Regions from separate parts of the Pseudarthrobacter sp. TRD_SC_9 genome, predicted to be linked through region 1. Evidence: riboswitches for the same ligand, from Rfam matches in the RefSeq annotation. Region 1 holds a riboswitch; each other region holds the start of a gene.

Evidence for each region. A riboswitch is a leader RNA that binds a small molecule or an ion and turns the genes downstream of it on or off. The one in region 1 is predicted to bind S-adenosylmethionine.
Region 2: another riboswitch for S-adenosylmethionine. It lies ahead of ACWA13_RS11925 (aminotransferase class V-fold PLP-dependent enzyme); the one in region 1 lies ahead of ACWA13_RS06705 (bifunctional o-acetylhomoserine/o-acetylserine sulfhydrylase).
Region 3: another riboswitch for S-adenosylmethionine. It lies ahead of ACWA13_RS16525 (DUF1737 domain-containing protein); the one in region 1 lies ahead of ACWA13_RS06705 (bifunctional o-acetylhomoserine/o-acetylserine sulfhydrylase).

The regions. Positions count from the first base shown of each region.
Region 1 is NZ_CM143956.1:1,424,524-1,433,951, forward strand. Features, by position in the region: gene hutI (imidazolonepropionase) at 1-632, shown strand, start outside; gene ACWA13_RS06670 (SIS domain-containing protein) at 835-1,752, shown strand; gene ACWA13_RS06675 (ROK family protein) at 1,761-2,711, shown strand; gene ACWA13_RS06680 (1-phosphofructokinase family hexose kinase) at 2,708-3,661, shown strand; gene ACWA13_RS06685 (class II fructose-bisphosphate aldolase) at 3,658-4,497, shown strand; gene ACWA13_RS06690 (DeoR/GlpR family DNA-binding transcription regulator) at 4,517-5,320, shown strand; gene ACWA13_RS06695 (CPBP family intramembrane glutamic endopeptidase) at 5,401-6,246, shown strand; gene ACWA13_RS06700 (VOC family protein) at 6,337-6,975, opposite strand; SAM riboswitch class IV at 7,112-7,227, shown strand; gene ACWA13_RS06705 (bifunctional o-acetylhomoserine/o-acetylserine sulfhydrylase) at 7,265-8,581, shown strand; SAM riboswitch class IV at 8,666-8,779, shown strand; gene metX (homoserine O-acetyltransferase MetX) at 8,793-9,428, shown strand, end outside.
Region 2 is NZ_CM143956.1:2,554,631-2,564,058, forward strand. Features, by position in the region: gene aroA (3-phosphoshikimate 1-carboxyvinyltransferase) at 1-1,368, shown strand, start outside; gene rsgA (ribosome small subunit-dependent GTPase A) at 1,352-2,464, shown strand; gene hisN (histidinol-phosphatase) at 2,520-3,332, shown strand; SAM riboswitch class IV at 3,435-3,548, shown strand; gene ACWA13_RS11925 (aminotransferase class V-fold PLP-dependent enzyme) at 3,583-4,959, shown strand; gene ACWA13_RS11930 (class I SAM-dependent methyltransferase) at 5,027-5,785, shown strand; gene ACWA13_RS11935 (metal-dependent transcriptional regulator) at 5,816-6,532, shown strand; gene ACWA13_RS11940 (fluoride efflux transporter FluC) at 6,532-6,960, shown strand; gene ACWA13_RS11945 (fluoride efflux transporter FluC) at 6,957-7,361, shown strand; gene ACWA13_RS11950 (hypothetical protein) at 7,430-7,798, shown strand; RNA gene ssrA (transfer-messenger RNA) at 7,856-8,224, opposite strand; gene smpB (SsrA-binding protein SmpB) at 8,372-8,842, opposite strand; gene ACWA13_RS11965 (peptidoglycan DD-metalloendopeptidase family protein) at 8,927-9,428, opposite strand, start outside.
Region 3 is NZ_CM143956.1:3,513,707-3,523,134, reverse strand. Features, by position in the region: gene ACWA13_RS16560 (Gfo/Idh/MocA family protein) at 1-9, shown strand, start outside; gene ACWA13_RS16555 (sialidase family protein) at 68-2,362, opposite strand; gene ACWA13_RS16550 (UDP-N-acetylglucosamine 1-carboxyvinyltransferase) at 2,666-4,189, shown strand; gene ACWA13_RS16545 (glutamate--cysteine ligase 2) at 4,222-5,496, shown strand; gene ACWA13_RS16540 (DUF1905 domain-containing protein) at 5,496-5,855, shown strand; gene ACWA13_RS16535 (O-succinylhomoserine sulfhydrylase) at 5,852-7,060, opposite strand; gene ACWA13_RS16530 (rhodanese-like domain-containing protein) at 7,061-7,471, opposite strand; gene ACWA13_RS16525 (DUF1737 domain-containing protein) at 7,468-7,773, opposite strand; SAM riboswitch class IV at 7,787-7,901, opposite strand; gene ACWA13_RS16520 (MarR family winged helix-turn-helix transcriptional regulator) at 8,147-8,836, opposite strand; gene ACWA13_RS16515 (DUF3618 domain-containing protein) at 8,833-9,428, opposite strand, start outside.

The DNA of each region.
Region 1 (9,428 bases):
GAGCCTTCGACGCCGAGCAGTCCCGGCGGGTCCTTGAGGCCTGCAAGTCTGCCGGACTTGGCCTGCGTGTGCATGGCAACCAGCTGGGCGAGGGGCCTGGTGTCCAGTTGGCCGTCGAGTTCGCCGCTGCCAGCGTGGATCACGTCAACTACCTGGCAGACGCCGATTTCGATGCCCTCGCCGGCAGCTGGTCAGGGGGCAGCCGCGGGACGGTAGCAACCTGCCTCCCGGCCTGCGACCTGTCCACCCGCCAGCCCTTGGCTCCCGCCCGGCGTCTCCTCGATTCCGGTGTTCCGGTGGCACTGGCCTCCAACTGCAACCCGGGCACTTCCTACACCAGTTCCATGGCCTACTGCGTTACCACAGCGGTGCTGCAGATGGGCCTGTCGGTAGCGGAAGCAGTGCGCGCTGCCACGTACGGTGGCGCGCTGGCCCTGCACCGGGAAACGGGTGAGGACGTTGATGGCGTACGCGCGGTGGGTTCGCTGGCCGTGGGACATCGGGCGGACCTGCAGATGCTGAATGCGCCGTCAGCCACGCATCTTGCCTACCGGCCGGGGATGCCACTGACCCGCGCGGTATGGCGCGCCGGCGCCCGTACGCCCTTGCACGGCAGCCAGTCCAGGCGCTGAGCCGCTGCCGGGCCTACCCGGTGCCATTTTCGTTCCCCGGGTTGCCGTCACTTCGGCGTCCGCAGCTGCCTGCTGCCCTTTTCGGAAATGTTCGCCATGATTCTTGTTAGATAGTTCTTGCTCGTTTACTGTTTGTATCAGTCAGAATACGTCACTGACGTTTCATTCTGACGTCACTTACGGCCGTTAAAGGAGCATTCTCATGACGCAAGGCACGCCAGGAGCATTCATGGAGGAGGAACTCACCTCCCAGCCCGAGATGTGGCAGCGTGCCATTGCCCAGGCGGCACGCGAGGAGCTCCTGCCCGCGGACGGCGAGCGCGTGGCAGTGCTGGGATGCGGCACGTCATGGTTCATGGCCCAGAGCTACGCCCGGGCGCGTGAATCCAGCGGCAAGGGCCTGACCGATGCCTTTGCTGCCTCTGAAGCCTTCCTGAACAACAACAGTCCGGCACGTACTTACGACGCCGTTATCGCCATTACGCGTTCCGGCACCACCACGGAAGTACTTGAGCTCCTCGGCGCGCTCAAGGGGAAAGTCCGCACCATTGCCCTGATCGGTGACCTCCACTCGCCCATCGTCGGCCTCGCCGACGCGGTGATTGGACTGCCTTACGCGGACGAGCAGTCCGTGGTCCAGACCCGCTTCGCCACCTCGGCGCTTGCCTACCTGTTGGCCAGCCTGGGGGAGGATCTGGACCAGGCGGTGGTCGAGGCCCGTGCCGCCGTCGTTGAACCCACCCCGCCAGAGCTCCTGGAAGCCGGGCAGTTCACCTTCCTTGGCCGTGGCTGGACGGTTGGCCTGGCCCATGAGGCTGGCCTGAAGATGCGTGAAGCAGTGCAGGACTGGACGGAAGCTTACCCGGCCATGGAATACCGCCATGGCCCCATATCCATAGCGTGCCCGGGCCGGGTTACCTGGCTCTTCGGAGAACAGCCGGAGGGCCTGGACCAGGACATGGCGGCCACCGGAGCGCTGTATATCAACACCGGCAAGCACCCTCTGGCCGAGCTTGCCCGTGTCCATAAGGTGACCCTGGACCGGGCCCGGGCCCGTGGACTGAACCCGGACCTGCCCCGCAACCTGACGCGTTCTGTCATCCTCGGCGCCTCAGCCTAGGAAGCGGCATGGTCCTTGGAGCCGCAGAGTCCGCGGTGCTTGCGTTCGACGTCGGCGGCACGGATCTCAAAGCGGGCATTATCGATACTGACGGCAGCGTCCTTGGGATGCGCCGGGTTCCCACCCCGCGCGATCCGGCCCGCCCGGCCGACGCCATCCTGGACCGGCTGGCGGAACTGGCCGGGGACTTGGCAGCCGAATTTCCGGCGACCACGATTGCGGCAGCGGGCGTTGTTGTGCCGGGGATCGTAGATGAAGTGGCCGGCATTGGCAGCTATTCGGCCAACCTGGGCTGGCGGAACTACCCGTTCGCCGCAGAAGCGGGGCGCAGGCTGGGAGTCCCGGTGGCCTTTGATCATGATGTCCGTTCGGCCGCTGCCGTGGAACACCGCTACGGCGGCTCGCGGGAATTTGGTGACGTTGTGGTCATGGTGGTGGGCACCGGTATCGCGGCGGCCGTTTTCTCAGCTGGCCACCTGGTGACTGCAGCCGGCTTCGCGGGGGAACTGGGACATGCCCTGGTACCGGATCCGGACGGTGCCGGCAGCACCATCCTTGAAGCCGTAGGTTCCGCCGGCGGCATTGCCGGACGCTACCGGGCGGCAACAGGTGAAGCGGTCCCCGGGGCCAGGGACGTGCTGGAGCGGGGACGCTCCGGAGATGCTGTGGCGGCCCGGATCTGGGCGGATGCCGTGGACGCGCTGGCGTTCACCATCTGCCAGTGCGTCAGCATCATCGGCACCGAGGCAGTGGTGATCGGGGGCGGTCTGGCTGAAGCCGGCGAGGAACTCCTGGAACCCGTCCGGAAGCGCGTGGACGAGTTGTTGGACTTCCATCGCCGTCCGGTGATCCTCCGTGCCAGGTTGGGCCAGGACGCCGGGCTTCTCGGCGCCGCCCTGAAGGCCCGCAAGCTGCTGGCGGACCCGGGGCGCGCGCGCCGTAAAGGGGGCTGTCAGTGAATCGGATTATTACCGTGACGCCGAACCCCGCGGTGGACGTTACCTATCACGCGGCGGGAATCGTCCCCGGCGGAAGCCACCGTGTGGAGGCGCCGCAGAGCCGCGCCGGAGGCAAAGGCATCAACGTCGCCAGGGTGGCCCACCAACTGGGCAACGACGTCCTGGCCATTGCGCCTTGCGGTGGCAGCACGGGCACGGAATTCTCTGCGGACATTGCCGGTTCAGGAGTTGCGCACCGTCTGGTCCAGGTGCAGGTTCCAATGCGCCGCAGCGTTGCCTTGGTGGACACCGAGGGCGGGCAAACCACCATCTTCAACGAAGCCGGCCGGCCGCTCCGGCCGGAGGACTGGCGAAAGCTGGCAGAGGCCGTCGTGGCCGGCCTCAGCGGTGAGGACGGTTATCCGCCCGGCGTGCTGGTGGGCTCCGGAAGCCTCCCACCAGGGGCGCCTGCCGATTTCTACGCTTCGCTCGTGGCACTGGCCGCAATGGCCGGGATTCCGGCCATCATCGACACCTCAGGGCCAGGTATCCTCTCAGCTGCGGCAGCCGGTGCGGACCTCCTCAAGCCCAACATCGACGAACTGCTTGAAGCTACGGGAGAAACAAACCCCGTCCCTGCCGCCCGGAGGCTCCTTGCCCTCGGCGCCCGGCGCGTGCTGGCAAGCGCCGGGGAACAGGGGATGCTCCTGTTTGATGCAGCCATGCCTGGCCAGTACCTCACGGCACGGCTTCCCAAGCCCCTGACCGGCAACCCCACAGGAGCCGGAGACGCGGCCGTGGCCGCTGCCGCCGTCCTGCTGGCCGGCGGCAATACCGACGCTGAAGCACTTCTCCGGGCAGCGACGGCCTGGTCCGCAGCCGCCGTTCTGATGCCTGCCGCCGGTGAGATATCGCCGTCGTACCGGGACTTTGAAAGTCAGCTCATTCTGTCCCGGAAGGACACCGTATGACACTGGTTAATACCCGTGAGCTGGTCCAGGATGCTGCGGCCCGTGGCACCGGACAAGGCGCGTTCAACATTATCCACCTCGAAACGCTGGAGGGTTTGGTAGCCGGTGCAGAGGCGGCCGGCCTGCCGCTGATCCTGCAGGTCTCGGAGAACTGCGTTGCTTATCACGGCGGGCTTGAACCTCTCGCTGCAGCAGCACTGGCAGTCGCCAGGGATGCGGCCGTTCCCGTGGCCGTGCATCTGGATCACGCAGAGTCCGAAGAACTGGCGGTGCAGGCGGTGGAGCTGGGGTTCGGATCGGTGATGTACGACGGCGCCAGGCTGGCATATGCGGCAAACGTCGCCGCTACCCGGCGCATCGTGGAATACGCCCACGCCAGGGGTGTCTATGTGGAGGCGGAGCTGGGCGCGATCGGCGGAAAGGACGGCGCCCACGCGCCCGGGGTGCGGACGGATCCGGCCGAAGCGGCACAGTTCGTGGCAGCTACCGGTGTGGACGCGCTCGCCGTAGCAGTTGGCTCTTCGCACGCAATGACCCGCCGCAACGCCACACTGGACCTTGCCCTGATCGCCAGGCTGCGGGACGCATCGGCGGTTCCGCTGGTGCTTCATGGCTCGTCCGGAGTGCCAGATGACGTGCTCGTGGCAGCAATTCGGGCCGGCATGACTAAAATTAATGTATCCACTCACCTCAACGGGTTCTTCACGCGCGCCGTGCGGAACTACCTTGACGGCCATCCGGACGTGGTGGACTCGCGGACGTACTTAAAAGCAGGCCGGGAAGCATTGGTGCCGGAGGCCGCACGCTTGTTAACACTCTTTGCGAAAACCACATAGTCCACACCCGGAGGTAGTGATGACACGCACCGAAAGACTCACCGCAATCCTGGATCTCCTGGCCGAATCAGGCCAGGTGGACGTAGAGGACATTGTCACGCGCCTCGGGGTCTCGCCGGCAACAGCGCGCCGCGACCTGGACAGCCTGGCCAAGCAGCGGCTCCTCAGTCGCACCAGGGGTGGGGCAACCACGGGAGTGGTGTCCTATGACCTTCCTGGCCGGTACAACAGGGACGACCACGCCCAAGCCAAACACCAGATCGCCCTTGCAGCTTCCGCACTGATCAAGCCCGGCGCAGTGATCGGACTGAGCGGCGGAACCACCAGTACTGCCCTGGCGCAGGTACTTGCCACCCGGCCGGACTTAAATACCACCTCCCAGCGGGCAACGCTGACAGTGGTCACCAATGCCATCAACATCGCCTCGCAGCTGGCCGTCCGGCCCAACATCAAGATCATGGTCACCGGCGGCATCCTCAACCCCCGCTCCTACGAGCTGGTGGGGCCATACACGGACATCATCATGGAGAAGGTAGCGCTGGATATTGCCTTCGTTGGAGTCAACGGCATCGATCCGGAGTTCGGGCCCACCATCACTGACGAGGGCGAAGCCTCCGTCAATGCCCTGATGGCCAGGCGTGCGTCAGTTTCCTACGTCCTGGCCGATTCCTCGAAGGTGAGGAAGAGGGCGTTCGCTACCATGGCCGGCTACGAATTCCGACGATTGATCACCGATGCCGGGATATCCGCCAGGGACAAGGAAGCCTTTGAGGCCGGGGGCACCGAGGTGATCCTGGCTCCCACCGACTCGGAGGAGGACTGACCCGCCTCTCCTGGCGCACCCACGCCCCCGGCATAAAGCTCCTTCAGCGAACTGCCGGAAAGAACAGGCAAGATGGGAACATGCTGGTTACGTCCCGCCGTCGGTTGCGGTTTGAAGTCTGGATTGTCCTTGGCCTCTCGCTGGGCCAGTCAGCCGTGTATTCAGTGGTCCAGTTAATGGACAAGGTGAGCCGGGCTCCCTTGGCGGAGGGAACCTCCACCCTGAACCGTTCGCAAAGCAGCCGGGAATACTTTGACCTGACCTACCAGCTGCTGGACATCATCTTCGCGCTGGTGCCGGTGGCGCTGGTGCTGTTCTTCCTGAGCTCCGAGCGGCAGGGATCTGTTGCGGGCCTGGCCCCGGGCGCTGTCTCAAGAACTGCCCCGGGCATGTCTGCCCAGCCGATTCCGGGGCTGGAGAAAGGCAATCCGCCGTCGGTATTCCGCCGGCTCGGCATGGACGCCACCAGGCCGTGGCGGGATCTCCTGCAGGGCGCCGGCCTCGCTGCGCTGATCGGGATCCCTTCGCTGGGCCTGTATGCCGCGGGCAGGGCGCTGGGAATCACCACGGCCATCATCCCCAGCGCGCTGGACGCCTACTGGTGGACCGTTCCCGTTCTGATCCTGTCTGCTCTCAGGCACGCGCTTGTTGAAGAGGTCATTGTGGTGGCGTACCTCCTGGAGCGGTTCGGCCGGTTCGGCTGGAGCGTGCCGGTGGCCATCCTGCTGAGCTCCGTGCTGCGCGGCAGCTACCATCTCTACCAGGGCTTCGGGCCGTTCATTGGCAATGTGGTGATGGGCATGATATTCGCCTGGCTATACACCAGGACCGGGCGGGTGATGCCGCTGATTGTCGCCCATGCCCTGCTGGACATCGTGGCGTTCGTCGGGTTCAGTCTGATGGGGAGCGCGATCGGGCTCGGCTGAGTTATTGACTCTGCCGTTAAACGAATTCGGCCGCCGGTTGCGGGTGGCATCATTGGCACCCGCAACAGGCGGCCGAAGCATTGGAAATGATCAGATGGTCACGGCGCCGGATGCTGTTTCGAACGTGACAGACAGGATACCGGGGGTACCGTGCGGTGCCATCCAGTCGACGGAAACGTCCTCAAGGGGCTTCTCCACCGGTTCGCCCAGCCACTCGGTGACGCGTTCGGCGGAACCGGCGATGGTGAGGCTGGACATCTTGACGCCGCTCTCGTACGCGTTGGACGGGTGCAGGCCGGGATCACCCTCCCACTTGAGCAGGTACGGCACCTGAGGATCGGCAATGAGCCCCAGGATTCCGATCTGCTTCCACACGAGTTCGCGGCCATCCGGAAACTTGCGGTTGCCGTTTACGGCCGAGCGGCCGAGCCTGGCCTCAAAAGGAGTCAGATCCTCCACTTCGACGCACCAGCCCATCCAGCCGCCGCCGGCGGCGGAGCGGGCGCGGACCGCCTGGCCAAAGGGGGCCTTGTCTGACGCAGGGTGGTCAAGCACTTCCACTACTTCAAGGTACTTGTGGCCGGCCAGCGGAAAAATCATGTTCCGGGTGCCAAAGCGGGGGTGGACTCCGCCCTTCACAGCGTCGACCCCCAGTGCAGCGGAGATGCGTTCGGTGGTGGCAGCGAGGCCATCGTGTTCACAGGCGTAAGAGACGTGATCCATGCGCATGCCTTCATCTTGGCACTTTGTGATCCGCCTCTCAGCTAAGGGTAGCCTTAGCTGCTTGCTCCTCCTGAATCTGGCATTGGGAGAAAGTTCGTCACAATTCTGGTCATCCCACTGCCTGCTTCCTACACTGGGTCCAGGTCATGAGTGCCAGCGTTTTGCCCCGGCTTGCTGGCCGGCAACCCTCCATCCGCGGTGGGGTGCCCCGGGTGAAGACCGGGCTGTCCGGCAACCGCCGGGCGGCAAGCGCGCCCCGGCCCATGAGGGGACCGGGCATTCTCCAGGAGCTTCAATGTCCAATGCATGGTCCTTCGAAACCCGCCAGATCCACGCAGGCCAGGAGCCGGACGCCGCAACCGGCGCCAGGGCACTGCCCATCTACCAGACCACCTCGTTCGTCTTCCCGTCCGCCGAGAGCGCGGCCAACCGCTTTGCCCTCAGCGAGCTTGCACCCATTTACACCCGGATCGGAAACCCCACCCAGGACGCGGTCGAACAGCGTATCGCCAGCCTGGAAGGCGGTCTTGGCGCCTTGCTGCTGAGTTCCGGCCAGGCGGCGGAAACCTTTGCCATCCTCAACGTCGCCGAGGCCGGCGATCACGTCGTGGCCAGTCCCAGCCTCTACGGCGGCACTTACAACCTCCTGGCGCACACGCTCAAGCGCTTCGGCATCTCCGTGACGTTCGTAGAGGATCCGGACAACCTGGACCAGTGGCGCGACGCCGTCCAGGACAACACCAAGCTCTTCTTCGGTGAGGTTGTGTCCAATCCCCGCCAGGACGTGTTGGACATCGAAGGTGTCGCTGCAGTGGCGCATGCCGCCGGGGTTCCGCTCATCGTGGACAACACCCTCTCCACGCCCTACCTGATCCGTCCCATCGAATGGGGCGCCGACATCGTGGTGCATTCCGCCACCAAATACCTCGGCGGGCACGGCACAGCAATCGCCGGCGTCATCGTCGATTCCGGGAACTTCGACTTCAGCAAGGATCCTGAACGCTTCCCCGGATTCAACACCCCGGACCCCAGCTACAACGGCCTGGTGTACGCCCGTGATCTCGGCGTCAACGGCATCCTCGGCGCCAACCTCTCCTACATCCTCAAGGCCCGCGTCCAATTACTCCGCGACCTCGGTTCCGCTGTGGCTCCGTTCAACGCCTTCCTCATTGCCCAGGGGCTGGAGACGCTGAGCCTGCGCGTGGAACGCCATGTCGCCAACGCCACCGCCGTGGCGAACTGGCTGGAGGCGAGGTCCGACGTCGAATCGGTCGCCTATGCCGGGCTGCCGTCCAGCCCGTGGTTCGAGCGCGGGCAGAAATACGGTCCGCGCGGAACCGGCGCAATCGTCGCCTTCAACCTTGCCGGTGGGGCCGAGGCAGGCAAGGCCTTTGTTGATGCGCTGGAGCTGCACTCCCACGTGGCAAACATCGGCGACGTACGCTCCCTGGTGATCCATCCGGCATCGACAACCCACAGCCAGCTTTCCCCGGAGCAGCAGGCCGTAGCCGGGGTGACCCCTGGACTGGTCAGGCTTTCGGTGGGCCTGGAGCACATCGACGACATCCTCGCGGACCTTGAGTCCGGCTTCAGGGCAGCCAAGGAAGCCTGAGTTCCCGCAGCGGAAAGGCGGAGCGTACGTCAAAAACGTCATACGCTTCGCCTTTTTGCTGCCGCGTTTCGTACAATCGTGGCAGGTCATGAGTGCCAGCAACAGCCCCGGCTTGCTGGCCGGCAACCCTCCTTCGCGGCGGGGTGCCCCGGGTGAAGACCTGGCCTGACGTCAGCCGACGCCAGGCAATCGCGAAGAAAAGGCTCCACTCATGACGATTACCGTCTCCCGCACTGCCGCTGCCGGCGCAGCACCCGCCGCCGGGCAGCTTGACGGGACCCTCCGTTACCACTCCATCGGCGGGCTGGACCTCGAAGGCGGAGGCCACCTCCCGGACGTCATCCTGGCTTACGAAACCTGGGGCCGGCTCAATGAGGACCGAAGCAACGCCGTCCTCATCGAGCATGCCCTGACCGGCAGCACCCACGTCACCCGGGGCGGCAGCGACGAAGAAGGCTGGTGGGAGCAGCTTGCCGGTCCCGGGGCGCCGGTTGATACGGACCGTTTCTTCGTTGTGTCGGTCAACATTGTGGGCGGTTGCTACGGATCTACGGGCCCCGCATCGCCTGCTCCGGACGGTAAACCCTGGGGTTCCCGCTTTCCGTTGATAACCCTGCGTGACAGCACCGAGGCGGAAGCCCGGTTGGCGGACCAGTTGGGGATCGATTCCTGGTACGCCGTGATTGGCGGATCCATGGGAGGCGCCCGCGCCCTGGAATGGGCAGTGACGTACCCGCAGCGGGTACAGCGCTGCGGCGTCATTTCCATCGGAGCGGCCAGCACGGCCGAACAGATCGCTTTTGCCCAGGCGCAGACGCTTGCCATCCGCCAGGATCCGCACTTCAGG
Region 2 (9,428 bases), 1.1 Mb from region 1:
ACTACTGCCCTTCAGGGCCACTGGCCCGCGCCGTTCGCAACGGCCCCCGTGGACGCCACGGTGCAGGTTCCCGGCTCCAAGTCCCTGACCAACCGGTTCCTGGTCCTGGCCGCTCTGGCTGACGGGCCATCCCGTCTCCGCGCTCCGCTGCACTCCCGGGATTCCGCGCTAATGGTGGAAGCCTTACGGCAGCTCGGCGCTACAGTCACCGAGATCCCCGGCGAAGGCGTATTTGGGCCTGACCTGGAAATCACACCGTTCAGCCCTTCCGCCCCCGCCCTAGCCTCCACCATCGATTGCGGCTTGGCCGGAACGGTCATGCGGTTTGTTCCGCCGCTTGCTGCCCTCCGTCATGGAACAACCCTGTTCGACGGCGATCCCCACGCCCGTGAACGGCCCATGGGAACGATCATCAAGGCACTGTCCGCGCTCGGAGTTGCCGTCGGGGCACCTGATGGGGGAACGCCGTCGTCGTTGCCATTTGTTGTAGAGGGCGACGGAGAGGTGCGTGGCGGGCACCTTGTCATTGACGCCAGCGCGTCCTCGCAGTTCGTTTCTGCCCTGCTCCTGGTTGGCGCCAGGTTTACTGAGGGGCTTCACCTGGAGCATGTGGGCAAGCCGGTGCCCAGCCTTGACCACATCACCATGACGGTAACGGCCCTGCGCAGCGTAGGTGTTTCCGTCGATGATTCAGTACCCAACCACTGGATCGTCGCGCCGGGACCTATCCGCGCCTTCGACCAACGCATTGAGCAGGACCTTTCCAATGCAGGCCCCTTCCTGGCGGCAGCACTGGCCACCGGTGGCACGGTCCGCATCCCGGACTGGCCTGCACACACCACGCAGGTCGGCGATATGTGGCGGAGCATCCTCACAGCCATGGGCGCGGACGTCACGTACGAGTCAGGAGTCCTGACGGTGACCGGCGGGTCGGAGATCAAGGGCGGCACCTTCGACGAAACCAGCGAGCTTGCACCCACTGTGGCAGCTCTGTGCGCGCTGGCAGCCAGCCCTTCGCGGCTGACGGGCATCGCGCACCTGCGAGGTCACGAAACAGACCGGCTGAAGGCCCTGGTCACGGAAATCAACCGGCTGGGCGGCGACGCCGAGGAAACCAGCGACGGACTTGTCCTCCGGCCGGCCGCCTTGCACGGCGGACTGGTCCAAAGCTACGCGGACCATCGGATGGCGACTGCAGGCGCCATCCTGGGCCTGGCTGTCGAGGGTGTACAAGTCCAGGACATCGGCACCACCGCCAAGACCATGCCGGACTTCCCGGAACTTTGGGCCGATATGCTGGGCAAGTCTGCCGGGCAGCAAGGCGGCAGCAGCCACCCGGGAGGGCGCACCGGTGCCCCGAAGGACTGACTCCTGGGACGAGTCCGACGTACGGATCCGTCCCAGCAAGAAGGGGTCCAGGCCGCGCACCAAGGACCGCCCCAGCTATGATGACGCAGTTACGGGCAGGATCATCACAGTGGACCGCGGCCGGTACACAGCGGTCGTTGAGGAGGGCTTACCCGCGGAACGGGTGGTGATCGCCGCCCGCGCCCGCGAACTCCGACGCTCACCCGTAGTGGCCGGGGACTTCGTGTCGCTGGTCGGCGACGTGTCAGGCCTCCCGGATACCCTGGCCCGGCTGGTCAGGATCCAGGACCGCCACACGTTGCTGCGTCGCAGCGCTGACGATACCGACCCCATTGAACGCGCCGTGGTGGCCAACGCGGACCAGCTGGTAGTGGTGGTTGCTTCCGCCAATCCAGAACCACGGACCGGGTTCATCGACCGCGCCCTCGTGGCCGCCTACGACGCCGGAATCGACCCCCTTCTGCTGGTCACCAAAGCCGACGTCAAGGATCCTGCCGGGCTGCTCTCCAACTACGAGCACCTGGACTTCCCGGTGATCATCAGCCGCACAGCCGACACCGATGCCTCCGGAATCGATGCCCGATCCGATGACGGGCTCTCAGCCAAACTGGATAAAAGGGCAGTCGCTGAACTCCGCGCCCATCTGGACGGCAAAGTGACGGTAATGCTGGGGCACTCCGGAGTCGGCAAATCCACCATGGTCAACGCCCTCACGGGCGCTGAGCGCGCCACCGGCGGCGTAAACGCGGTCACGGGCCGCGGACGCCATACATCGTCCTCGGCGTTGGCGCTAAAGCTCGCCGACGCCCCGCCCGGGAGCTGGATCATTGACACTCCTGGTATCCGTTCCTTTGGGCTCGCCCACGTTGATCCGGACCGCATCCTCACCGCTTTCCCCGATCTTGAACCCGGCACCGAAGGGTGTGGCCGTGGCTGCAAACACAGGGACACCACTGATTGCGGCCTGGACCCCTATGTTGCAGCCGGCCTGGCCGGACCATCCGGGCCCGCCCGGTTGGCGTCCCTACGGCGCCTGCTGGGCGTCGACCCACGCCTGGAGGGCCAGGAATCCAAGGAGCTGGGGAGCGTCGGCTGATGCCGCCGATCGCAATCTCCCGGGTTCGCCCTCATTTTGCCGGTAGCTTGTAACCATGATCCAACCCTCTTCGAGCTACAACGATGACCTGCGCCTTGCCCACGTACTGGCCGATTCGGTCGATGACCAGACGATGAGCAGGTTCAAGGCCCTGGACCTTAAGGTCGAGACCAAGCCGGACCTGACACCCGTTACGGATGCGGACAAAGCGGCTGAAGAAGCCATCCGGGGACAGCTTTCGCGCTCCCGGCCCCGTGACGCTGTACTGGGTGAGGAGTTCGGCAGCAGTGGGCACGGCTCCCGGCGCTGGATCATTGATCCCATTGACGGGACGAAGAACTTTGTCCGTGGCGTCCCGGTCTGGGCCACGCTTATTGCCCTGGTTGATGATGGTGAGCCCGTTGTAGGCCTTGTTAGTGCTCCGGCCCTGGGCAAGCGCTGGTGGGCCGCCAAGGGAGCGGGCGCGTACATGGGCCGCTCCCTCGCTTCCGCAACGCGGCTGCGCGTCTCCAACGTTTCCACGCTCGCGGACGCCTCGCTGTCCTACTCGAGCCTGGGCGGCTGGAAGGAGCGCGGCAACCTGAACGAGTTCCTGGCACTGACCGAGGATGTCTGGAGGACGCGGGCCTTTGGTGACTTCTGGTCCTACTGCATGGTTGCCGAGGGCGCTGTGGACATCGCGTGCGAACCCGAACTTAATCTCTACGACATGGCCGCTCTGGTCCCGCTCGTCGTCGAGGCGGGTGGCCGGTTCACCTCCTTGGAGGGTGAAGACGGTCCGTTCGGTGGAAATGCGCTGGCCACCAACTCGATCCTGCACTCTGAAGTCCTCAAGCGTCTGAATCCCGACGTCGACGACCTCCTCTGAGGCACTTGGCGCTCGTAAAATCCCGTAACAAACACGGTAATAAAGCGGCCAACGGCCAGCCGGGGTTTTTACCCGGCTGGCCGTTGTTCTAGTCTTCTTACAGGTCACGAGTGCCAGCGCTAAACCCCGGTTTGCTGGCCGGCAACCCTCCATTCGCGGTGGGGTGCCCCGGGTGACGACCGGGCCGGTCCGGAGCGGACACGGCAAGCGCGGATTCCCTGCATTGGGCATCCTGAGTTTGTGAGGACCCATGACTGCTGTCACCTTTTCCCCCGTTAGCAACTCCCTGGCTGCGCGCCCGCTGGCCGCCGTCACCGGCGCCGAGATCCAGGCTCCGCTGATCCAGGGCGGTCACGTACGCTATGCCAACCTCGACTATGGCGCCTCTGCCCCCGCCTTGTCGGTGGTTTCGGCCTACCTGAACGAGATCCTGCCGTACTACGCGAGTGTCCATCGGGGTGCCGGCTATGCCTCGCAGATCAGCACCTCGGTCTACGAGAATGCCCGCAACATCGTCCGCGACTTCCTGGGAGGGCGGTCCGACGACGCCGTCATCTTTACCCGGAACACTACTGACTCCCTGAACCTGCTGGCTGGCTGCCTGCCGGTAGTGGATGGCCGGACCGTAGGCGAAGTCCTGTACCTGGACATCGAGCACCATGCCAACCTCCTTCCCTGGCAGGGTGTCCCGCACCGCAGCGTGGTGGCCGGGCACACCATTGCCGGCACCATCGAAGCGCTCCGGCACGAACTGGCCCAGGGCGACGTCAGCCTTCTTGCCGTCACCGGCGCCTCCAACGTCACCGGTGAAGTCCTGCCTATCACCGAACTCGCCGCGCTGGCGCACGAATACGGTGCCAGGATCGTGGTGGACGCTGCGCAACTGGCGCCGCACCGCCGGATCGACATTGAAACGTCCGACGTCGATTACCTCGCCTTCTCCGGCCACAAACTGTACGCACCGTTCGGTTCGGGCGTCCTGATCGGCCGGCCGGACTGGCTCGACGCGGGCACCCCTCACCTCGCCGGCGGCGGAGCAGTCAGCGAGGCCCGGCTCGATGGTGTCAGCTGGACCACAGGACCTGCCCGGCATGAGGGCGGCTCCCCCAACGTCCTTGGCGCTGCCACCCTTGCCCGCGCCACCCAGGTGTTGGCTGCCATCGACCCTGCGCTGGTGAGCTCGCACGAGGCTGCCATCCGGGAGCACCTTGTTCAGGGCCTGAAGGCGATCGACGGTGTCACCGTTCACCACATCTTCGAGGACAGCGCTGACACAATCGGCGTCGTGAATTTCTCCGTGGAAGGCTACGACGCCGGACTGGTGGCTGCATACCTGTCCGCAGAGCATGGCGTTGGGCTGCGCGACGGCCGGTTCTGCGCCCACCCCCTGCTCAAGCGCCTTGGCCTGCCCTCGGGCTCGTTGAGGGCCAGCTTCGGGCTCGGTTCCCGGCTGGAGGACGCCGAACGCCTTGTTGCCGGTATTGATGCGCTCCGCAGCACGGGGCTGGGCTGGGACTATGTGGTGGATTCGGGCCGCTGGGTTCCCGCTAACGACTCCCGCACCTATCCGCACTGGGCACCCAACACCCCCGGCACAGCGGGAGCAGCGCCCTGCTCCGTTGACTGAACTGCAGCACCGGCCTGCGGTAAATTCGTAGGACTGGCAGTTTAGTCAAGCACGAAGGAGACATCCGTTGGCACGGGGCGGACCCAAGCTGGAGCAAGGCCGACGCCGGGAACTTGGCCAAAGCTTCCGGGACGGCGGCGAGCACTACCACCGCGTCCGGCCCGGTTATCCATCGGCGGCCGTTGACTGGCTGATTCCGGCGGCGGCGCGGGACGTCGTTGACATTGGCGCAGGAACGGGAAAATTCACGGCCCTGCTGCTGGAACGGGGACTACAGGTCACCGCTGTTGATCCTTCCGCCGACATGCTGGCCCAACTGCACCGGTCCTGCCGGGGAGCATTGGCGTGCCTTGGACCGGCAGAAGCCACCGGCCTGCCGGACCTGGCTTTCGACGTCGTGAGTGCGGCGCAGGCCTGGCATTGGGTGGATGCCGTGGCGGCAAGCACGGAGGCCGCCCGCATCCTGCGGCCGGGGGGAACACTTGCCCTGATCTGGAATCAGCTGGATACCACTGTCCCCTGGGTCCATCGGCTTTCCCGCATCATGCACGCCGGCGACGTCCTCAAGCCGGATTTCCGGCCGGCCGTGGGCCGCGAGTTCCGGGACCTTGAGGGCCGGCAGGTCCGCTGGGAGGATGCCCTGACCACGCAGGACATCGTTGAGCTGACCAAGTCCAGGAGCTACTACCTCGCCGCTGCCGATGCCACCCGCACCAAAGTGCTGGCCAACCTGGACTGGTACCTGCACGAACACCTGGGACATTCCCGCGACGACGTGCTGGGCCTTCCCTATGTAACGCAGGCCTGGCGTGCCATCAAGGCCTGATGGCAGGCCCGGAAGAGTAGGCTTGATCCCGTGAAACCCACCGCGCCGTCATCGTCCATCGAGGACTACGTCAAGGTTATCTACTCCTTTACCGAATGGCAGGACAAGCCCATCACGTCCTCCCAGCTGGCACAGCGGCTGGGCGTAGCCAACTCCTCGGTTTCCGAGATGGTCCGCAAACTCAAGGACCAGGGCCTGGTGGACCACCAGCCTTACAGCGCCATCACCCTCACCGGGGAAGGGTTGCGGCTGGCTTTGTCCATGGTCCGGCGGCACCGGCTGATCGAAACCTACCTGGTCCGCGAGCTGGGCTACAGCTGGGACGAGGTGCACGACGAAGCTGAGCAGCTGGAGCACGCTGTCTCTGACACTTTCATTGAGCGCATGGCGGCCAAACTGGGCAACCCGGACCGGGATCCCCATGGCGATCCCATTCCCGGCGCCGACGGACTTGTCAGGATGCCCAAGGCTCTTTTGATGAACGAGCTCGATGCCGGTCATAGCGGCCGGATCACCCGGATCAGCGACGACAACCCTGAGTTGCTCCGCTATCTGGCAGCCGAAAACATCAACCTCGATTCCGATGTTGAGGTGGTGGGCCGGAAACCGTTCGGCGGGGCCTTGATAGTCCGAATTGGCAGCCGCGGGGAATACCGCGATTTCGACCTCCCCGAGGAAGTTGCCTCTGCGCTCTGGGTACACAGTGATGCACCCCATCAGGGCTGCCTGGTGGGGACGGCAGGGTGATGCCCGCCCGCTGGCCAACGCCCAAGGCATGGCTTGCGGTAGCGGCCGGCGGTATCGCAGGCACCGAACTCCGCTATGGACTGAGCCTGCTGTTTCCAGAGCAGGCGGGCACCATCCCATGGACAACGCTGGTGGTAAATGTGGCGGGCAGCTTTGTCCTGGCGTTCCTCACCACCCTATGGATGGCCCGGCCACACACCTCGTTCTGGCTTCGGGCCGGGCTCGGCCCCGGGCTTTTGGGATCCTTCACCACGTTCTCCGCAGTCGCCTACACCCTTAACTCGCTCGCATTGAGCGGGGCCTACCTGCCCATGCTCGGGTACCTGGTGCTGTCCCTGGTTTTGGGCCTCGGTGCGGCTGCGGCCGGGTGGCGGATCGGCCATGCAGTACCCGTCGGCATGCTGCGGACGGACGGAAGCAAAAGATGACGGCGGCTGTCCTGGTGGGCGCCCTGGGCATGCTGGGCGCATTACTGCGCTTCGCCGTCGACAGTTGGTTTGCAAACCGTGCGCCAGGAGCTGCCCAGATTCAGCGTCCGGACGGTAGGACCGTCCGGCGGCACTGGCCATGGGCAACTCTTGTTGTGAATGTGACGGGCTGTGTGGTGATAGGGATGGCTCTGGGAGGTACTGCCGCGCTGCCCGCCGGCGAGTGGCAGTCAGGGCTGGCTGTGGGGCTTGCCGGCGGTTTGACCACTTTCAGTTCCTGGACCACCGCCACGGTCAGGCTGTTCGGCGAGTGCAGATACGGTGCGGCTGTCATGAACGTAACCGCCAACCTCGTCTTGGGTTTATGTGCAGCGGCAGCCGGCATGGCACTGGTGGGTTAAGCCTCGCCGTTCAGCGCAATGCAGCCCACGGCCCGCGCACAGCCCGGACTCCCGTATGGTTGATGGTGATGATCAGCAGACGTGACGTGGCTATTGCCCTTGATATTCCCCTGGAAATGGCGCATCGCCATGGAGTCCCCCCGCGCGTGAGCCGTGAGGAACTGGATGAATTGTTCAACAATCCCCCGGCGTGGCTGGTCCAGTCGCGGGCAAACCGTACCGGCAAACGCCCTGTCTGGGTCCACCTGACCTGTACTGTTTGCGGCTACTCGGAGGCGGCCCGGCCCAAGAAGTGGTGGCCGGAGTTCACTTATGTCATCTGTGAGCACCACTCGCCGCAGGACCTTCCGGCCCTGCAGCCAGGCTTTGTGCGCAGTGAGTTTGACGGCGTGGGCAGCCGTTTTGTGGGAATCGTGGACGTCGAGGTTCCCAAGTAAGGAGCGCGGGGTCTTCGCAAAAAGAAACCCCTGGATCACTGGGATCCAGGGGTAGCTTTGTGGAGATGGGGGGAATTGAACCCCCGTCCGATGTCGTGTTGTCAGGGCTTCTCCGGGCGCAGTTCGCGTTGGATTTTCTCGGCCCCAGCCATCTTGCGAACAATTGGCTGATCCGGGCCCAGTCATCTAAGAGTCCCGTTCACCCCGATGACGGGGGTAAACAGCAGTGGCTATCTAAATGACGCCAGCATCCGGGGCAATAGCAACCTCGGGCTGACGGACTGTCTTACTGCTTAGGCAGCAAGAGCAAAGTCATCGCGTTTTGAATTGGCGATTATTTTTTTGCAGACAGCGTTTACGAGATAATTCTGCATCCTCGGCCCGCTTCACCTGTCGCGACTAACATCGTCGAAACCGATCATCCCCGTATTTTGTTATCAATCAGCCTGTTGCCAGGCATCTCCCGGCGGGTCAGGTGGAGCAAGCTCCTCCGGTTCCCTTCCGGACTACTTAGTGTAGCGCATGCTTTCCGAAATTCATTCGGCGAAAAGCATGCCCCCTGCGATGCTGCGCTTAGCCGCGGTTCCGCTCACGCATCACGCGAAGCGCCTCGCGCTTGTCCTGCTGCTCGCGCAGCGTCTGGCGCTTGTCGTATTCGCGCTTACCGCGGGCCACGCCGATTTCCACCTTGGCGCGGCCATCGACGAAGTACAGCTGCAACGGAACGATGGTGAAGCCTGATTCCCGGGTTTTGTGCGAGATCTTGGTCAGTTCGTCCCGGTGGAGCAGGAGCTTGCGACGGCGGCGCGCGGCATGGTTGGTCCAGCTCCCCTGGTTGTATTCGGGAATATGGATGCCTTCCATCCACAACTCATCGTTGTAGAAGGTGCAGAAGCCATCGACCATCGAGGCGTGTCCCTCACGGAGCGACTTCACCTCGGTCCCCATCAAGGCAATGCCGGCCTCGTAGGTGTCCATCACATGGTAGTCGTGCCGGGCCTTGCGGTTGGTGGCCACAACTTTCCGGCCACTTTCTTTGGGCACGGTGAAACTCCTCAATCCGAAAATTACGTCGGCTTCGCCGATTGGCGAAGGATCATACCAGTGTACGGCAGCCGGCGCGCTGGCCTAAAGCAGCCGCATCGGGTCCACCGCTGCCCCGTTCAGCCAGGTTTCGAAGTGGGCGTGGCAGCCGGTGGAGTTGCCGGTGTTCCCCGAGTAGGCGATCAGCTGGCCTTGGGCTACCCGCTGGCCGTTGGACACCACAATGCTTGAGTTGTGATAAGTGATGGTGGTGAGCGAGTTCCCTTGCACCACTCCGTGGGACAGCTTCACCCGCCAGCCGCCACCATCGGCGGAGCTCCAGCCGGAGGAGAACACCTCACCGGCAGCCGCCGCATACACGGGGGTACCGCAGGGTGCCCCAAAGTCGATGCCGGTGTGGACATAGCCGCCGGTACCGTAGAAATCGATGCTGCCCGGCGGCGTGGCGCGCCAGCCGAAACCGGAAGTGATCGGGACATTGCTGGCAAAGGGATGCTGCAGGCCAAAGGCTGATGGCGAACCTTGAACGGGGGGGACATAGGCCTGTGCCGGTGGTGCCGGTCGACCCTGTTGTTCCGCCTGGGCC
Region 3 (9,428 bases), 1.8 Mb from region 1:
ATCCACTGACCCGATGTGGCGCAGGCGACTGGATGCCGCCTGCGCCTCATCGACCGCTACAAGCTAGCTAGTTCTGGACACCGGCTTCCAGCTCACCGGACATGGGGCCAACCTTCTCCTTTTTCTCCTTCTTTTCTTTCTTGGGTTTTTCCGGCCCGGGGGAGGAGACCAGATCACCTACCTGGATTCCACGGCCGTTGGTGCATATGAAAACCCGCCCGAACTTATTAGGGTCAGCGCCGAGGCAGGCACCGGTCCAGCCCCATTGGTGGGCGTCGTCGTTGATCCGTATCCAGGAGGCCCCGGCGTCATCAGAGCGGAAGAATCCGCGAGTGCCGTCGACAACCCCGTTGAGGTAGATGACCATATGGCGGGCACCTTTGGCTGCCTTGCCGAAGGCCACCTGGTCAGCCGAGGAGACTCCGCTGGAAACCTGCCGGTAGGAGACGCCGGCATCCGTGGATCGCCAGAGGCCGCCGCCCGCAGCGGATAGCCAAACATTCCCTGCGCGGTCCGTCACGGTTTCCAGCACACCGGACCCGGTTGGGAGGCCGCTCTGGGTTGCGGAGAATGAGGTGCCGCCATCGCTGCTGGCATAGGCAGTTCCGGTGGCGGAATCGAACGCATAGAAGCGGGCCGGATCAACCCTGTCCGCTACCACTTCCAGGCCGCGGGGCAGCCCCGCTACCGCGGACCAGGACGCTCCAAGATCGGCGGACCGGAAGGCCGGTTGGCCTGTAGTCGACCACACCACTGCGGAGCCGTCTGCTGCCGGCACAACATGGCCCGGATCCGTGATGCCGACGGGCTCGGTGGGGAACGGCTGCCAGCTGTCGCCGCCGTCGAGTGTGTACGCGCCGCGATGATCACCCCAACCGGAACGAACCAGGAAACCTTCGCGGAGGTGAGCGTATTCGATGGAAGTTGAGGTGCCGAAGATGGGGTTTGGATCCATTCCGCCGGGAGGAACTTCCGTGAGGCTGGTGTGGCGATACGTCCCGATGTCTCCCAGCGCGCTGTAGAGGGGCGCGGAAGCCCAGGTGGGGCTGGCGACGTCGAGCACCGCTGTCTCTTCAAGTCCTTGGGCCCGTACGGACCAGGTAGTGGATAGGCCCTTCTCCGCGTCGGTGGCGTTGTCCGTCCCGAAGATGGTGGCTCCGGTGCCGAACAGCACGCGGTCCGGATTGAAGGGGTCAATTTCCAAATCGCCGATCATCCAGCCCAGCTTGGGTTCGCCATGCCAATTTAGGAACGGCGAGGCAGATGTGTCCATGACCTTTTTCTCGGTGATGGAAGTCCAGGTCTGCCCGCCATCCACGCTCCGGAAGATGTCATCCACCGGACCCCAGCGGCCCATGGTGGCGGTCATGACGGTTCCGGGGTTGCTTGCATCCACGGCCAGCCCGGCGTAACCGAACCCTTCTTCGGTGCCGCTGTTCGGCCGGAGCGGGGTGATGTCCGTCCAAGCCGGATCCTGCGTATCGAACTTCCACACGGCGCCATCGTTCATGACATACGGGCCGGGCAGATCGCCGTAGGTCACATAGAAGTTTCCGTCAGCACCGAGTTGGCCGTGGTGGGCGTAGAACCCGGTGGGCTGGCCGGGCAGCAACTGCCATGACTGCCCGCCGTCCTTGCTGCTGTAGATACCCCCGGACTTGTCGGCAGCACCGACATAGATTTCGGTGGGCCCGCCGTCTTCTGCCGGAGCGCCAAACTCGAGGAAGGCGATCCCGATCCCGGGATCACCCTGGACGGGGAAGGGCTCGTGCTTCAACCAGCTCTGGCCAGCGTCCGTGCTCCGCCATAAGCCGTCGTTACGGGTACCCAGATAGAGGATGTTGTTATCGCCGGGATCAACCATGAGCCGTTCGCCCATGGAACGCCCGTCCTCATTGCCACCGGCCTTGAACGGCAGATCCACGCGGCTGAATGAACCGCCTCTGTCCGCTGAGCGGAAGAGTGCCGCATTCCCCGCCCATGGCTGCGTGTAGGTTCCGCCCAGTACGTAAAGGTTGTCCGGGTCCACGGGGTCGGACGCAAGCGCTTCGATTCCGGTGTGGTTCCAGTCGTCCCAGCCGATGAAGTCCATCAGTGGCTTCCAGCGTTGCTGGTCCTTATCCCACCGGTAGGCTCCGCCGATGTCTGAGCGGGCATAGGCAAGCCCTGGCTCTGTGTCGCTATAAACGATTCCGGGGACAAATCCTCCACCTACAATTTCCGCGTTGGACCAGGCATATGCAGGGGTTTTTGGGTCATCAGGCCGTTCCGGCGGCGCGGCTGATGCGGCAGGTCCGTTGAGCAGCGCGGCAACGAGTCCTCCCGCCGTGAGGAGGGTTGCGGTTCTTCGGGCAGCGGACATTTCCTACACTCCTTTGTGATTGATTCGCCGCACGCCAAGCCCCGCCAAGGCGAGGCCCTGGTAATCGGATGTGGCGCGCGTCACCACCCTAGTCGAATCGATTCGATATGGGAATGCCTGCTCGTCGCCCTATGAGACCCTCGTAGAGAACGTCTGTGCTGAAGCGGTCCCGTCCGCGGGCGGGGAGAAGATGCCCACGATTCCAGGCGACGGTTTATCGCACCAAATGGATAAACGGCCCTCAATCTCTACCTGAGGGTAGGAAACTTCGACCAAATAACTCATGCATGATATTTTTTAACCATGACGCAACAAACTGCTGAACATGTTGGAGTGCTCCTGCGCAACGCCCGCAGTGAGAAGGGCTGGACTCAGGGCCAACTGGCTGCCGAGCTCGGAACCAGCCAGAGCGCCATCGCCAGGATGGAACAAGGCAAGCAGAACCTCAGCCTGAAAATGATCCAGCGGCTGGAGAGCATCTTTGGCCGGAGCATCGTCAAGGTGGGCCGGCCGCAGATGACGCACCTGCGGGTGGAAGGCGGGCACACCCTCTCCGGCGCTGTGGATGTCAACAGCAGCAAAAACGCCGGTGTAGCGCTCCTGTGTGCCAGCTTGATCAACCGGGGCACCACCATCTTGCGCCGGCTCGCCCGCATCGAGGAAGTCAACCGCATCGTCGAGGTGCTCAGCAGCATCGGCGTAGAGTGCACCTGGTTGAATGACACCGACCTTCAGCTCCGCCGTCCGGCTGTTCTCGACCTGGCCTCGATGGATGTGGAAGCCGCCCGCCGCACCCGCAGCGTCATCATGCTGCTGGGTCCGCTGCTCGACGAATCGGACCGGTACCAGCTCCCGTACGCCGGCGGCTGTGACCTGGGCACCCGCACCGTTGAGCCGCACATGCAGGCTCTTCGCCAGTTCGGGCTCGCAGTGGAAGCAGCATCAGGCTTCTACTCGGTCCAGGCTCCCAAGGACGATTCCCTGGATCGTTCCTTTGTACTGACCGAACGTGGCGATACCGTGACGGAAAACGCCATCATGGCAGCGGCGCACCGCCGTGGCACCACAGTCATCCGCAACGCCAGCCCCAACTACATGGTCCAGGACCTCTGCTTCTACCTGCAGATGCTCGGCGTCCAGATCGATGGCGTGGGCACCACCACCCTGAAGATCACCGGCAAGTCCAGGATCGACGTCGACATCGAGTATTTCCCGTCGGAAGACCCCATCGAGGCCATGAGCCTGATCACCGCGGGAATCGTCACGCACTCGGAAGTAACCATCCGCCGCGTGCCCATCGAATTTATGGAAATTGAACTGTCCATCCTGGAACAGATGGGCCAAAAGCTCGTGGTGTCCGGGGAGTACATGGCCCGGAACGGCCGTACGCGACTGGTGGACGTCACTACCGTCCCCTCCAAGCTGCGCGCACCGGAGGACAAGATCCACCCCATGCCGTTCCCCGGCCTTAATATAGACAACCTGCCGTTCTTCGCCGTGATCGCGGGCAATGCGCAGGGCCAGACCATGATCCACGACTGGGTCTACGAGAACCGTGCCATCTACCTCACGGAACTGAACAAGCTCGGCGCCCAGGTGCAACTGCTGGATCCGCACCGCATTTACATCAACGGGCCCACCAAATGGCGCGCCGCAGAGGTTGGCTGCCCGCCTGCCCTTCGCCCGGCTGCCTGCCTGTTGCTGGCCATGCTGGCCGCGCGTGGCGTGTCCGAGCTGAGGAACATCTACGTCATTGAACGCGGCTACGAGGACCTGGCGGAGCGACTGAACACCATCGGGGCGAAGATCGAGTACTTCCAGGACTAATCCCGCATTGACGCTGGTAGCACAATGGAAGCATGCGTACTTTCGGCGTCGAGGAAGAGCTCCTGATCGTAGACCCGCAGACGGGGGAGCCGCTGGCCCTTGCGGATGCGATGCTGTCCGGGCGCTCCATAACGCCCTCCTCGGGTCCAGCCCCTGAACCGGAGGCAGCCGATGCCAGTGAGGTGGCGGAGGACGACCATCAGCTTGGCCTGAGTGCCGAACTCAAGCTGGAGCAGATCGAGACGCAGACCCGGCCAGGCCTGACCTACGAGGAACTGCTGCTCCAGATCAGGGCAGGCCGCGCCATGGCAGACGAGGCCGCACAACGGCACGGGGCAAGGGTGGCGGCACTCGCTACCTCACCGCTCGCCTCTACCAGCCACACGACGCCGGATCCCCGGTATGCGCGCATGCTGGAACGCTTCGGGCTGACCGCCCAGGAACAGCTGACGTGCGGCTTCCACGTGCACACCTTCATCGAATCCCCCGAGGAGGGTGTGGCGGTGCTGGACCGGATCCGCGACAAGCTCGCTGTGCTGACAGCAATAAGCGCCAATTCGCCTTTCTGGAACGGCGCCGAGACCGGCTTCGAAAGCTACCGCACCCAGGCCTGGTACCGGTGGCCGTCATCCGGACCGTCCGCCATCCATGGAAGCCTGACCGCTTACCGCCGGCTGGTAACCCGCCTGATGGAAACGGGCGTGGTCATGGACGAGGGCATGATCTACTTCGAGGCGCGGCTTTCCCGCAACCACCCTACGGTGGAGGTGCGGGCGCCCGACGTCTGCCTGCGCTCCGCGGATGCCGCACTGATCGCCGTGCTGGTCCGTGCACTCGTGGAGACCGCAGCGCGGGAATGGCGGAGCGGCGTAGACCCGCTCCCTGTGCCCACCGTGCTGCTGAGGATGGCTGCCTGGCAGGCAAGCAATGTGGGAATTAAGGGTGATCTCCTGGACTTTGGGACCTTCCGTCCCGCCCCGGCAAGCGACGTCGTCAATGCCCTGGTGGAGTACGTAGAGCCGGTCCTGGAGGACCAAGGTGAGCTTGGCCTGGTGAGGCGCGGTATCCAGGACATCCTGAACCGCGGGACTGGTTCCACCGAGCAGCGCGCTGCACGGGACCGGGCACTGGAACGCGACGATCCGGACGACGCCGGGCTCGGGGCCGTGGTGCGGCAGGCCGTGAGGCTCACCATGCTGGAGGCTGACACCGTTGACGTGGACGAGGAAGCCGCGCCGGAGCTGCTGCGCGTCCGGCGCGTCCCCGATCCGCCGAATCCGGGCAGCCACTCGAGGTTGGCTTTCTAGTGGCGGCGACGTACGCGTTCCGTGCGGAATTGTGGCAGTACCCGGGCGAAGCCGGCTGGCATTTCCTCACCCTGCCGCCCGAAGCTGCGAAGCAGATCAGGGAGGAAAGCGCAGGCCGTCGGAAGGGATTCGGCTCGATCAAGGTCATGGCAGAAGCCTCCGGCCTGACTTGGCAGACGTCCATTTTTCCCGATGCCAAGAGCAGCTCCTACCTGCTGCCGGTGAAAAAAGCCGTCCGGATCGCCGCCGGTCTGATGGCCGGAGACGAGGTGGACATCAGCCTCACCATTGAGGATGAGGATGAGGTGGTCCGCGGCGCAGGCAGTTTCAGGTACCCGGCCGGGTCCGGACCCCGCTAGATCTGCTTGAGTGCCTGCTCCAGGTCAGCCAGCAGGTCCTCGGGATCTTCCAGCCCCACGGAGAGCCGCACTACGCCGTCGCTCAACCCGATTGCCGCCCTGCCTTCCGGGCCCATGGCCCGGTGGGTAGTGGTCGCCGGATGGGTGATCAGCGACTTCGCGTCGCCCAGGTTGTTGGAGATGTCAATGATCTTCAAGGCGTCCAACAGCGCGAAGGCGGCGTCCTTGCCGGAGCGGCCGCCCGCCGTCGAAAGCTCCAGCGTGAGGACCGTTCCGCCGGCCTTCATCTGCCGCGCCGCGAGCTGGTGCTGCGGGTGGGACTTGAGAAGCGGGTACTTGACCCAGCTGACGGCCGGCTGCTGCTCCAGCCATTCAGCCAGGCGCAGCGCCGTGGCGGAGGAATGGTTGACCCGCAGCGCCATGGTTTCCAGGCCCTTGGTGAGCACCCACGCGTTGAACGAGGACAGCGATGGGCCCGTGTGCCGCATCAGCTGCTTGACCGGGCCGTCGATGAATTCCTTGGTCCCGAGGATGGCGCCGCCCATGACGCGGCCCTGGCCGTCAATGTGCTTGGTGCCGGAGTAGACCACTACGTCCGCGCCCAGCTCGCCGCAACGCTGCAGCAGGGGTGTGGCAAAAACATTGTCGACGACGACTGTGGCCCCCGCCGCGTGCGCCAGTTCGCTGACGGCTGCGATGTCCACAATCTCCTGCATGGGATTGGAGGGGGATTCGAAGAAGACGGCGGTGGTGGGCACGGACAGGGCCTGGCGCCACTGCTCCAGATCCGGTCCGTCAACGAATACCGTCTCTACACCCCAGCGCGGCAGGATTTCGTTCAGGATGACAAAGCAGGAGCCAAAAAGGGAACGCGCCGCAACGACGCGGTCTCCGGCAGCCAGCAGGGCACCCAGGGCGGTGAAGACCGCCGACATGCCTGACGCCGTCGCAAAGCATGCCTCGGTGCCTTCGAGCAGCCGGAGGCGTTCCTGGAAGGTGGCCACGGAGGGGTTGCCGTAGCGCGAGTAGACGAACCGTTCGTCCTCACCGGTGAACGCCCGTTCGGCCGCCGCCGCGGATTCATAGACAAAACCTGAGTTGAGGAATACCGGCTCGGTGGTTTCCTGGAACATCGTGCGGTCAAGTCCGCCCCGCACGGCCTGGGTGTCCGGGCTCCAGCCGGCCGCGTCCTGATTGAAAGCCATTTACGCCGTTCCGAGGTTGGTGGGCAGTCCGCGGTTCTTCCAGCCGTTGACCGTGCGCTCGCCGTAGCGGTCAGGCTCGCCTTCGAACCCTTCCAGGACGTTATAGGAAGTGAACCCGACCTGCGCGGCGGCGCTGGCTGCTGCTGCCGATCGGACGCCGGAGCGGCACAGGAAAACAAGTTCGACGCCGGCCTCCTCCGGGGCAAGTTGCTGCAGTTCGCTGATGAACTCCGGATTGGGGATACCACCGGCGAAGGTCCACTGGATGAAGATGGGATCGTTCTCCGTGGACTTGGTGTCCGGAATGCCGATGTGTGCCCACTCGCCTTCCGTGCGGACGTCCACCAGGACGGCGCCGGCCTCGAGTTTGGCCCACGCCTCCTGCGGTGTGAGATCGCCTGCGTGGCTCATGCGTGGCCACCGCCGGCAATGTCCGCTTCGCTGAAGTCCCCAGCGCCCAGCTGATCCACAGCGGTGGCGACGGCGGCATCCGCGCTGGCGATCGCTACTGGCAGCAGCAGAGCCTGGGCTACGATCACGCTGGCGCCGTTCCACGTGGCGGCTGGGCTGCCATGCAATACGTAACCTTCGGCAAGCGCGGCGGAAATGCGTTCACAGAAGGCACGGTCGTCCGGGCCGGTGATCAACCGGTAGGCGAGCTTTTCCTCAGCCTTTTGAACGGAATTTTGGTCAGGGGCAGGTGCGTCAGACATGACGGATCTCCTTCTCTCGCGCTTGCAGCTCGAATGGTCGATATGCCGAGTATTCACCTGAGGCACCCCGCCGCGAAAGGGAGGGTTGCCGACCGGACAGTCAGGGCTTGGCACCGGTACTCATTACTCACCAAAAAACGTAACACTCCGCCGCACGCCGGACCGCCCGGACGTCGTCATGTTGCGTAACCGTCGGGGAGTTGAACGGCTGGGGATCCCCGTGGAAGGCAAACCACGAGGGCCTGAACCCGGCGCAATACCGGCCTCAGGCCCTCGCGGCTCGGGCGGTTTATTCGGGTATTCCAACCATCGGGCCCAGCAGCCGGGAGCTAAGGATGAGAACTCCTACCAGCAGGAAACCGCTCCTACTCTCCTACTGCCTAGGCTGATTTTTGGAGGTTGGTCTTGGGCCCGGTTGTCCGGTTCGTTGCAGCCATTGGTGTACTCCGGTTTCGCTGAGGTGTGCGTTGACGTTGCGCGGTTGCACGTTGCTCTTGGACAGGCTGGGCCCATGAAAGCCGGCCCTGGGGAGAGGCTGGTGCTCAGTGTTCCTGAGTTTTGTGATGTGTTGCTCGAGTTGCCTGCGGAACTCAATCTCCGATCGGCCTTCGGTTTCAGATAGTTCCTGGACCAGGTTCTCAGCGGTGGAGAGGACAGCCCGTCCTGTTGAGGTAAGACGGATGTTGGCACTTCGCCCGTCTGCTGCAGGTTCCCTGGCAAGAAACCCGAGCCCTTGAAGGCGCTGGAGGACTTTGCCCAGGCTTTGCCGGCTCACGCAGAGGAGTTCCGCCATATCTGTTGCAGTGGCCGGTTCAAGTTCTGCCACTGCCTCCAGGACATCCAGCGCCCCTTTGGTGAGCTTAAGGCGGGCAAGCTGGCGGTTAAGCCTGCGCTCGGTGAGCCGTGCTGCGATGCCCACCAGTCGGTGGGTGGCCCACTGCTCCGGCCAAGGGCGGGGCGCATTCATGTGCCGCGGACCACCGGCGGGAACTGGCGATTCCGGATCCGGGGACAGCCCCGCAGGGTTGCGGGGCTGTTCCGGAATCCTGTCCTGCCCGCTCACGGGTTCTGGACGTTGTCCTTGGCGTCGACGGCGCGGTGTTTGACGTCGGCGGCAGCGTCCTGGCTTTCGGCCTTGACGTTCTCCACGCCCTCGGCAGCACTGGTCTTCAGCCGGTCCATAGCTTCCTGGGCCGGCTCTTTCAGATCCTGAACCATGTCCTTGGCCACGTCGGTGACCTTTTCAGCCAGGGGCTGAGCAGCGGTTTTGAGTTGGTCCGCTGCTTCGCGCTCTTTCTGGCTGGCCGGGATCAGGGCAGAGATGAGCATCCCGGCACCGAAGGCGACCAGGCCGGCGGCCAACGGGTTGCCCTGGGCCTGCGCCCTGGCCTGGGCGGGTGCGTCGGAGATTGCCGTGCCGGCGTCGGAAATTCTGGCGGATACGTTCTCCTTGGCTCCGTGAAGGCTGTCGCCTGTGCTGCTCAGAGCGTCGCCCGCATGGGTTGTGCCGGAGTCGGCGGCGCCCATGATCTTTTCCTTCACCCCGGACACCGTGCCCATCACAGAGCTTTTGACCTTGTCGGTCTGGCGGTGGACGATGTTGGACGGCGTGACCTTGTCAGCCACCGCGTCAACGTTGGTGCCCAAGCGCGCGC